One region of the Pseudoalteromonas sp. 2CM41L genome, then DNA from elsewhere that is predicted to be linked to it. Evidence: predicted binding sites of a transcription regulator. Region 1 holds the regulator's gene; each other region holds the start of a gene.
What was found. Region 1 encodes LexA, which represses DNA repair genes until DNA is damaged. Its sites were predicted from a motif close to TACTGTATNNNNATACAGTA; they were not measured.
Positions count from the first base shown of each region.

Region 2: a site for LexA is predicted at 1,930-1,949, ahead of MTF64_RS08105 (YebG family protein). Genes of this name have one in related genera too.
Region 3: a site for LexA is predicted at 1,429-1,448, ahead of MTF64_RS04925 (SulA-like leucine-rich domain-containing protein). Genes of this name have one in related genera too.

Region 1 covers NZ_JALNTN010000013.1:33,471-36,754, reverse strand. Annotated here, with positions in the region: gene coxB (cytochrome c oxidase subunit II) at 1-752, opposite strand, end outside; gene lexA (transcriptional repressor LexA) at 1,225-1,842, opposite strand; gene MTF64_RS14550 (hotdog fold thioesterase) at 2,020-2,460, shown strand; gene MTF64_RS14545 (hypothetical protein) at 2,471-2,851, opposite strand; gene MTF64_RS14540 (Rho termination factor N-terminal domain-containing protein) at 3,080-3,284, shown strand, end outside.
Region 2 covers NZ_JALNTN010000004.1:280,498-283,781, forward strand. Annotated here, with positions in the region: gene dsbB (disulfide bond formation protein DsbB) at 522-1,040, shown strand; gene MTF64_RS08095 (DUF6170 family protein) at 1,042-1,344, shown strand; gene MTF64_RS08100 (ComEA family DNA-binding protein) at 1,356-1,652, opposite strand; gene MTF64_RS08105 (YebG family protein) at 1,998-2,312, shown strand; gene MTF64_RS08110 (M23 family metallopeptidase) at 2,451-3,284, shown strand, end outside.
Region 3 covers NZ_JALNTN010000003.1:892-4,175, forward strand. Annotated here, with positions in the region: gene MTF64_RS04915 (DUF6172 family protein) at 16-318, shown strand; gene MTF64_RS04920 (YchJ family metal-binding protein) at 449-928, opposite strand; gene MTF64_RS04925 (SulA-like leucine-rich domain-containing protein) at 971-1,405, opposite strand; gene MTF64_RS04930 (hypothetical protein) at 1,976-2,869, opposite strand; gene MTF64_RS04935 (hypothetical protein) at 2,869-3,284, opposite strand, start outside.

The DNA of each region.
Region 1 (3,284 bases):
GCAAGCCATGCGTTAAAATCCTCTTGCGATTTAGCTTCAACCACCACGGGCATAAAACCATGATCTTTACCGCACAGCTCTGCACACTGTCCTCGGTAAATACCTTCTTCGTTAATGTTGGTCCACGTTTCGTTGATAAACCCCGGATTGGCATCTTTTTTAACGGCAAAATCGGGTACCCACCAAGAGTGGATAACATCATCAGAGGTCATTAAAAAACGCACCTTTCGATTAATTGGCAGTACTAAAGGTTTATCAACCTCAAGTAAATAATTAGGGTTTTTATTAGCAAGGTTGGCTATTTCGTCTTGAGGGGTAGATAAAATAGAGTAAAACTCTACGTCTTCGCCCATATATTCATAATGCCACTTCCACTGTGACCCTGTAATTTTAATGGTTAAGTCAGCCTTACTGGCATCTTCCATCGCAATGAGGGTTTTAGTGGCAGGGATTGCCATGGCAATTAAAATAACAAACGGAATGGCAGTCCAAAGAATTTCTACTTTGGTACTTTCATGAAATTGGGCAGGAACTGCCCCTTTAGATTTACGGTGATGAATCAGTGCCCAAAACATTATTGCGAACACTATCACCCCAATCACACAACATATTAAAAATATGGTCATGTGTAGCTGATATACATTATTACTTATATCGGTTACGCCCTTGCGCATATTGTATTGGCTATTAGCCAGCACTTGCTGCGGGAACATAATCAACACAAGCCACAAGGTAGAGGTCAGTTTACCCATGTGACGGCTCCTTTGATGCTATTGCGAATGCAAAGCGAAGAGGCATACGGCTTAAACGCCAATTCGTTATTTTTATTTTTTAACCAATCTTATTTTTGATTGGTATCGCTAGGACAACAAAAGGTTTGTGTATATTGTGTGTTCTCATAACTAAAAAGCTGTGAGTTATTGTTAGTCCAGCACATTAATGATTAGCTAAAAAACGTACAACAAGCAAGTTTTAGTATAAAAAACAATCAAGTGATATTTTAAAATTGACTAAATGACGGCGTATTAAATTGTTATTTAACAGCCAAGATACGAGCAAAATTAAGGGATGTAACACGCTTAGGAAGATAAAAGTATGAGTGAAAAAAAGTTTACAGCCTAAATAATTTTAGGGCGTTTTGAGATGGCGGAAGGTTTGTTTTTAAAACAAAAATGCACACTAAAAAGTGCGCATTTATAGATATTACTTAAAAATAGTTAAAAATTACATCCAATCGGCATTTCTTATTACGCCAACGGCTAACCCTTCAATATTAAAAGATTCGTTTTCAAGGTCTACTTCAATTGGCGTAAACTCTTCGTTTTCGGCGTGTAATAATACTTTTCGACCTGCTTTTTCTAGGCGTTTTACGGTTACGTCTTCATCTACTCGTGCAACCACAACTTGGCCGTTTTCTGCTGTTTGAGTACGGTGCACAGCAAGTAAGTCGCCATCCATAATACCTATATCTTTCATACTCATGCCGTTAACACGCAGTAAAAAGTCGGCGGCTGGTTTAAACATAAGTGGGTCTATTTTACAGTGACTCTCAACATGTTCTTGCGCCAAAATAGGCGAACCCGCTGCAACTCTACCTATTAATGGTAGCCCTAGTTGCTCAGGCTCTTCTTCTTCAACCAATTGAATACCACGGCTTGCGCCTGGTTTCATTTTAATAACACCTTTTTTGGCAAGCGCTTTTAAGTGCTCTTCTGCGGCATTGGCACTTTTAAAACCGAGTGTTTGCGCAATTTCGGCACGTGTAGGAGGCATACCAGTGTCTTTAATAAAAACTTTTATTAGTTCGAGTATTTGAGCTTGGCGTTTAGTTAATGGTCGCATACAACTGGTTTTCCATACAGTACATTTAACTGTGAGTATATACAGTTAAATAAAAATCGCAAATTTAAATTGTGCTTTAAAATAGCTAAATACACCGCACCTGGATAAATTTTAGGTAATTACAGACGTTCAGTATTTAAAATGCTATAAATTTGCTTTCAATATAAAGGAGTAATTATGAGTATTTGGCATCAACCCATTACATTAGAGCTTTGCAAACAGTTAGATGAGGGAATAAACGGCCAAGGCACGCTAATGAAAACCATGGGCATAGAAATAACCGAAATAGGAGATGATTACCTGGTGGCTACCATGCCTGCTATTCCTGAGCATCATAATCCTATTGGTATGGTACATGGTGGCGCAAATGTGGTACTTGCCGAAACCGTAGCAAGCTACGCCGCTAACTTTGTCGTGGACTTTACAAAATTTTATTGTGTTGGACAGGAAATTAGCGCCAGCCACCTAAAGGCCTCTCGAAATGGCACTTTAACCGCCGTTACTCGTGCATTTCATATTGGTAAGCGCAGTTCTGTATGGGAAATAAAAATAACCAATAGCCGCGGCGAGCTTTGCTGCGTATCAAAAATGACCGCAGCGGTTGTCGAGCGCAAATAATTAACTATGGCTACTTTTCGATAGGGTAAATTGTTATTTCCATACCAGCGCCAATGGCAGATATACGTAGCAGTGTATCTGCATGTAGAGCTTGGTTAAAACACTTAGGTGACGTGCCCGACTCAAAGCCTATATCAAACGTTCTGCGCGAACAGCTTAGCCACTGCTTAAGCGCATTACGTGAACACGACTCTATTAATTCACATAAGTGGTTGATTGCTTTGTCTGGCGTGGTTATATCACCTGAGGCTTCAATACGCGCCAATTGACGATATTCGTCTTTGTCATAATGCAAAACCATCGCGTTTTTCTTTAAGTCTGCCACCAGGGCGCTAATATCTTGTTTAGACTCAAGCTCTAGATCTACATTTAAAAATTGAATTTCCGACATTGTCTGCTTTTTACCCTCTTATAGTTTCATCGCAAACTTTAACGCAGTTTTACTTTTATACCAAATCAACTAAGCGCTAAACATGGCTTTATTAATAGAAAATACCTGTTTAAACGCCATTGGCACCTAATTTGCCTTATAAAACGGGTTAGGCTAGTTACGCTTAATTTTACCGTTTATGTATGAAAGTTATACACACTCTGTGTAATTAAACGCTTCAGGAGGACAATTATGGTAGATCATGGCCCGCAAATTAAAAACGACGATCAGTACGATGCGCTTCGAGATGAAGGCATGAGCAAACAAAAAGCCGCGCGCATTGCTAATAGCAATACTCATAAAACCGCTGTTAAAGGCGGCAAAGCCTCAAAGTATGAGCAGCGCACTAAAAAGCAGCTGTACAATAAAGCTAAAGAGCTCGGTATTAGTGGCC
Region 2 (3,284 bases), on a different contig from region 1:
TCAATTCCCACTCGAATTAATCACAACTCATCGTTTTATACGAATAACTGACAGATTGTACCAGATGAAATATAACTAACAAGTAAACTCGTTGATATAAGTGCCAACCAACCGCTGAAAATTTCGCAATAGTAAATAATAAAATTAAACATGCTTAAATTAGGCCTAATTCGCTAAATAAATTAACCCTATTCATAGTAGGTACATTAATACCATTGCTGTTTTTGCTTAACCATTACATTACTACAATAATTCCCGTGTGCGGCAGCAAGCACATTTAAAAGTCGCATACAGCAGAGCCTGTTAACTGTAACGTTTAAACAAGCCTTTTTAGCGAACCAATCTTATATTGCTTGTTCACTTAGCAAATTAAGCTTAACCTTTCCCTAAATAGGATTGGCCATAACCGCTTATTAATTTCATCTTAAAAAAAGCGACTTCGGTAGCTTTTTTACCCTTTTTGTTGCTCGTTACTTTATCCTAGTACATAATTCAAAGTCTTATTTCAATGCGGATTTTTTATGAACTGGCTAGCACAACTCCCTACTCAACGTACTCCATGGCTACTATTTACAGGCATTGTATTTTTATTAGAAGTCACCGCACTGTTTTTTCAATACCAGATGGGACTTGCTCCATGCATTATGTGTATTTACCAGCGAACTGCGGTATTAGGCTTATTAGGGGCAGGCATTATTGGCGCAACTAAACCACAAAGTAAATTAGTACGCGCTATCGCTTATTTAGTGTGGGGTGTATCAAGTGTGTGGGGTTACTTTATTGCGCGTGAGCACATTGAAATGCAAACAACCACCGATCCCTTTGCATTTAGCTGTGAGTTTGAGCCAAACTTTCCTTTATTTATGCCATTGCATGAATGGATCCCAAGCTTTTTTCAAGCCACAGGGGATTGCGGTAATATCGATTGGCAATTTGCGGGATTAAGTATGCCAGCATGGATGGAAATACTATTTGCGTTATTTACTATCACGCTTTTTGTAATTGTTACCACTCGCTTACTTACTAAAAAGACTATTTAATATGTTTACGTTTTTTACCAGTCAGCTGCCTGAACTAAAGCACCTTAAAGTGAGGCAGCGACAAGCCATTGTTGCTATTGCGCTAAGTATGCTACCTGCTACCGATAGAGTGTTATTAAGAATAGTAAAGCTGATATTGCTCAGCCCATTGTTTTTATTATTTACTGTTTTTAAAGGGTGGGAACTCATTCCCTTTTTAATTTTAGGTGGCCTGTGTTACCCGCTTTTAACAACCCCGATTGAAATAAACTTCGCTAAAAAATATTTAGCCAAAGCACTTGAGCAGTATTCACAGGGCGCTTAGCGCCCTGCCTATTATAAAGACACTTTTCCTTCTAGTTTAGCTACAAGCTTTTTACCTATTCCTTTTACGTTAGTTAAGTCGCTCAGCTGGGAAAATTCACCATTTTCAACCCTGTAATCAACAATAGCCTGCGCTTTTTTCTTACCAATACCAGGCAACTTGGCCAGCATTTCTGAATCGGCACTATTAATATTAATAACCGGCGCTTGCGGCATTTCAACCATAGGCTTATCTTCAACAGGGTTAGCGTGGGTAAACGCGCTAAAGCTTAAAAAGCTAATAATAAGTAGCGTTAATAGATTTTTCATTTGTTATTCCTTATTTTTGTTTATACCAAAGCGTTATAGTTAAACTGCTAATTTGGCTTTAAACATGTGCTTAATTTTTATTTGAGGAAATAATGTTAAATAAGGAGCAACGCGCATCACTTATATTATTTCCAGTGCATAATCACCTAAATCCGAAAACCTAAAATGCAGCTGGTACAACAAGTGATTGCTTAACTAAAGTAAAGTTACGCTTTTTTGTCAAATTGATGACAAGCTAAAAATGCACCGAATGCTTGCAATTTTACACACAAACATTTACTGTATATAAAAACAGTGACCTATGGGTCAGTAACCACATTACCACGCAATCAAGCAGGAGAGATCATGGCTGTTGTTGTTAAATATGTTGTAGAACGAAACGGAGTTGAGCGAATGACGTTTACTACTAAAAAAGAAGCGGATGCCTATGACAAAATGCTCGATATAGCAGAATCGCTTGAAGTAATGCTGGAAAAAGTAGATGTGCCACTGAGCGAGCAACAGGTTGAATCGCTTGCGCTTGAAATTGCAAAGAGTAAAGATGACTTTATGGCGGTGTTAAAAGGCGCAAAAGAGCCCACAACAAAAGGTACAGCTAAAGCTAAAAAAGCCGACAACGTAGCATTAATAAAAGATAACGATGAGCAACAAGCTAGCTAATTTGTGACTATTTTAAATAAAGGGCTGCTACTAAATAGCAGCCCTTTTTTATTAATTTTTGAACAGTTACAAATTTTTTCTGGCTTTTTAGACTGAAATTGATACATTAATCCGGTTAATAGCGAGTGTTTATGTGCCATGTCAGTATTTATTAAGTCTTTTTACCAAAAATTTTTCCCAGCCCGTCAGTTGCTTATTCGTCAAAATGGCGAAGTTAAGCATGTTGTTTTGGCGCCTTGGTTTCAGCTTTTTACAGTACTGCTTATTTTAGGCACTATTACTTGGGTCGGTATTTCTAGTTTTCGTGTTTATAGCCAAACAAATAAAATTACCGACATAGAACAAAGCCAAATTGATAAACAACAAGTGTGGCAAAAGCAGGTCCAAGAACAAAAAGCACTGCACGCTAAGCAATTAGAACAACTTGCTGTACTAGAGCAAAAGCAAGCACTTTTGCAAGGTATGATTGAATCCCTCCCCGCATCTATTAGTAAAGAGACAATAAAACTAGAAGAACAACTTGAGTCGCCTGTTAATCAAGACAAAGGCGAGTTTCATGAACCACTTGTAGATGAAGATCCGAAAAACAAACACGCCAGCCTTCTAACGCCAATCACTTTTGCCGCACGTTACGAGCGCTTAAATAAATACTACGAGCACAATTTTGCGCTTATTGATGCGCAAATTAATAAACGCCATGATGCAATTTTAGCGATGTTAAAAGGCGCAGGCTTAGAATCAGCCCTTGAACAACATTTAGCACTGGGCGCACAAACCAGTGCGCAAGGTGGCCCGTTAGATGTATTTGACGAAACTAAAATACCAGGGCAGTTTTTAGCCATTGTTGATAAGCTATTATTACTTAACAACCTTGAAAACTTTTTAACAGAGCTGCCTAACTCACTGCCCTTGCCTGCAGCTAAATACTATATTTCGAGCAACTTTGGGTTACGTAAAGATCCGATGAACAAC
Region 3 (3,284 bases), on a different contig from region 1:
GTAATTAGGAACGTAATGAAGAAAACATTCACGCTAAATCATGAGAAAATCAAATACCCTCGTATGGTTGATGCTGCAAAGCATGAAGTGAAAAAATATTTGAAAAGAGAGCGCAATAAAACGCTACCTGTTGAAGCTGATTACTGGGCGTTTGACTGTAAGTTTGGCACAAGTGCCGATGATGCCGAAGTCGTTCACGTAGCTGAAATTAACAACAAGATCAGCGAAATCGAAAAGCAGGCGCTTACTTCATTCTATGTTGAGATTTTAGCTAGACCTGCGCAGCGTGAATCGTTCGATCTAGATGATGATGAATAAACCAATAGCAATATTGTAGAAAATGGACCTAGATGGTCCATTTTTTGTTTATGGCAGTTATTAACATGTTTAGTGGTATAGAGTAGCGCTTAAATAAAAAGCTATTTTTATGCTAAGTGTTTAGCTTATTTTATACACTGTGACACTTTTTATATTTTTTACCGCTTGCACATGGGCAGGGGTCGTTTCTGGCAACTTTTATATCGGCGACCGGATTAATAATACCCTCTAAATAACGCCATTCACCGTCCTCTTTTATAAAGTCTGATTTCTCATCCAACTCACAATATAAGTTTTGGTAAAAATAATACGCGTTAAAGGCAACATAACCTCGCTCATCACTTTGCTGCGTATCGCGCACAACTAATTTTACAAAGCGGCAGCTATTGGCAAAGTCAGCAATTTCATTTACTGGGTTTTGTGCTTGTTTTTCTTTGGCGTAAGTTTTAAATACATAAGATGCATTTTTTAATGCATAAGCACTAAAGCGCGAACGCATTAGTTGCTCAGGTGTTGCTGGGGTTTTTATATCAAGATGATAAGGCTGGCAACAGTCTCCATAATTAAGCTGACTGTTGCATAAGCAAGCGCTAGTACTGGTTACACTCATAAAATACTAATTAACATAAATTAAAAATGTATTTTACCAAGCTTATTGAGTAAGTGATATTGCTGTAGTGCTGGTTTTTTTAGTAAAGCAAAATAGCTTAGCGCTTCTTTTGTTTAAATTAAGTGATAAATTAACAAGCTGCTGCTCACTTACTATATCGGTCCACGTGATTATGGCTGCAAAGTTACCATTATGAAGTGCTGAATTAAGCACATACTCTAAATTTACTAAATGCTTTTGTCTTATTACAAGCAGTTTGCTGGTATCTATAGAGCAGCTATCTAGCAAGGCTTTACTAGGCACATGGTCGGGCGCAATCAGTAAGGTCCACGCGTTAGAGCTATTGTATTGGTGCAACACTTTTAGCATTTCAAACGTAGCAGAAATTTCATCTTCTACTTTTATTAGGTTTACCGACTCACTTTCATTATGTTGTTGGTAGCTTTTAACGGTTCTTACGGTAATTGGCTGTAGCATAGGTCTCACTCACTGGGTTTATATACAGTACATGTATACAGTAGTTTATACAGTTGTTGTGTGCAAGCGTTTTTTGTTATTTTTTATACAATTAATGGTTTTATGTTCTTTCTCATTCAGTTTTGGAATGGTTTTTCACACATCTGGAATAAAGAGCTATATGTGGCAAGGCTTGTAGCGATGGCATTGTTGTTCCTTATTTGGGTTTTTCTCATAAGGTTTGGAATTTAGTTTTAGGCTTAAACTAATTGAAACACTAAATAAAGATCCTAAATTAATATTCCATACTTTATTTTTCTTGATTTAATACGGTATGCATTGCGGTTGAATGTTGTAGCACATATTAAAAGAGTTCCCCACAAGCTAAGTTATCTTAAGTTAAAAATGTAGTAAGGCGTTTATGAGCGAGGAGCGCACGGTTAGACAAACTCGTTATTGGACATTTCCGAGTTAGGACTTTAACTCTACTAAGTGAGCTCAAGATTAATATTTCTATGTTCAAGCTCCTCGTTGAGTTAAAGTTACTCCACTTGAATTAAAGTCGTGAGAGCAATTAGAGGCGTTCATGAGTCAATGATGAGCAATGTCATAGTGATTACGTAGCTCATCGTAAGCGACTTTTGCAGAGTAATGTTTTGTTCCTCGCCTTTGCGCATCAAGGTTTAGCTCTTCAGAATTGAATTGATCGTAATACTTCTTAAACCATTTTCTATCGATATTGTAATTCCACGTGATATTGCTTTTATTGGACTCAACGTATCTAGCTAAAACGGTGTTAAAAATAAAGTTGTTATAGTTGCGTACACAGTTAAGGCATATGGCGTTTGATTCTTGTAAAAAATTTAGGTCTAAATAGATAGGATTTTCAAAGAAGCTTTTGTGCTGTTCTATACCTAATTTTATAGCGTTTTTCGATCCCAATAGCCCTGCCCTGTGAACAATACAATGTCGTATCTGACATAGTTGCTCAAAACTTTTTATGCATTCAACAAGTTCTTTATGTAGTGGAGAGTCATTTATACTAATATTTAGGTAATTCTTAGTTGTCTCTTTTATGTTTTTAAGAGAAATGAATGTACATTGCTCAAGCAGAGCTTCTGGTAACAGCTTGGCATTGTGATGCATTGCCGCTGCGTATGTAAGTTGCTGCTCTAGGCACTGCTCATATGAAAGCTTGTCAATGAGAATTAACTCTCTTAATAAGCACCTAAAGAATGACTCTACATTTGAAACCATACCTAATAAAAAAAGATTATATAAATGGCTGTCCGTTGATGCATCAATGTGACCATCTCTATCCAAAGAACCCAACTTGATTAAAAGTGCCTTATTTCTTTTAATGTATGTGTCAATAGGGGATTCATTTTGAATTGAGTGAGACCTGAATAAGCCAGAGGTATTTAATTTTACCGTTGGTGATTCACCCGATACTTTTATATTTAAGTTTTTTTTGTTTTTAGACATTAGGAAAGAAACTCCTCCATAATTCTAGTTGCTTCTTGAATCACACGAGTAGCTTTTTTTTCCCCCACCCCTTTAGCTTTCCTCAACTCTTGAGCAGGATTTACCTCGAATAAAATATCAGCAATAGTCTCTATTCTTGTTTCCTCTGTTATTTTGTTTTTTAACCAATTAGTTAAAGGTAGCTCATCAATTTTTTTACTAGTAAGCTCTTCAAATGTCGATTTATTTAACAGCTCAGTACCACAGAACATACAAAACCTTTGTTCTTCGCTACTTCTAAGGTTTCCGCAATTAGAACAACTTGGGAGATTTAGTGATAGGCTATCAATATCTTCTTCAGTAAGAAATTCTGTAAAGCTATTCTTTCTTAAAGGGTGTTTCTCTTTTGGGAGTTGTATTAGCTCAGCAAAGTGAG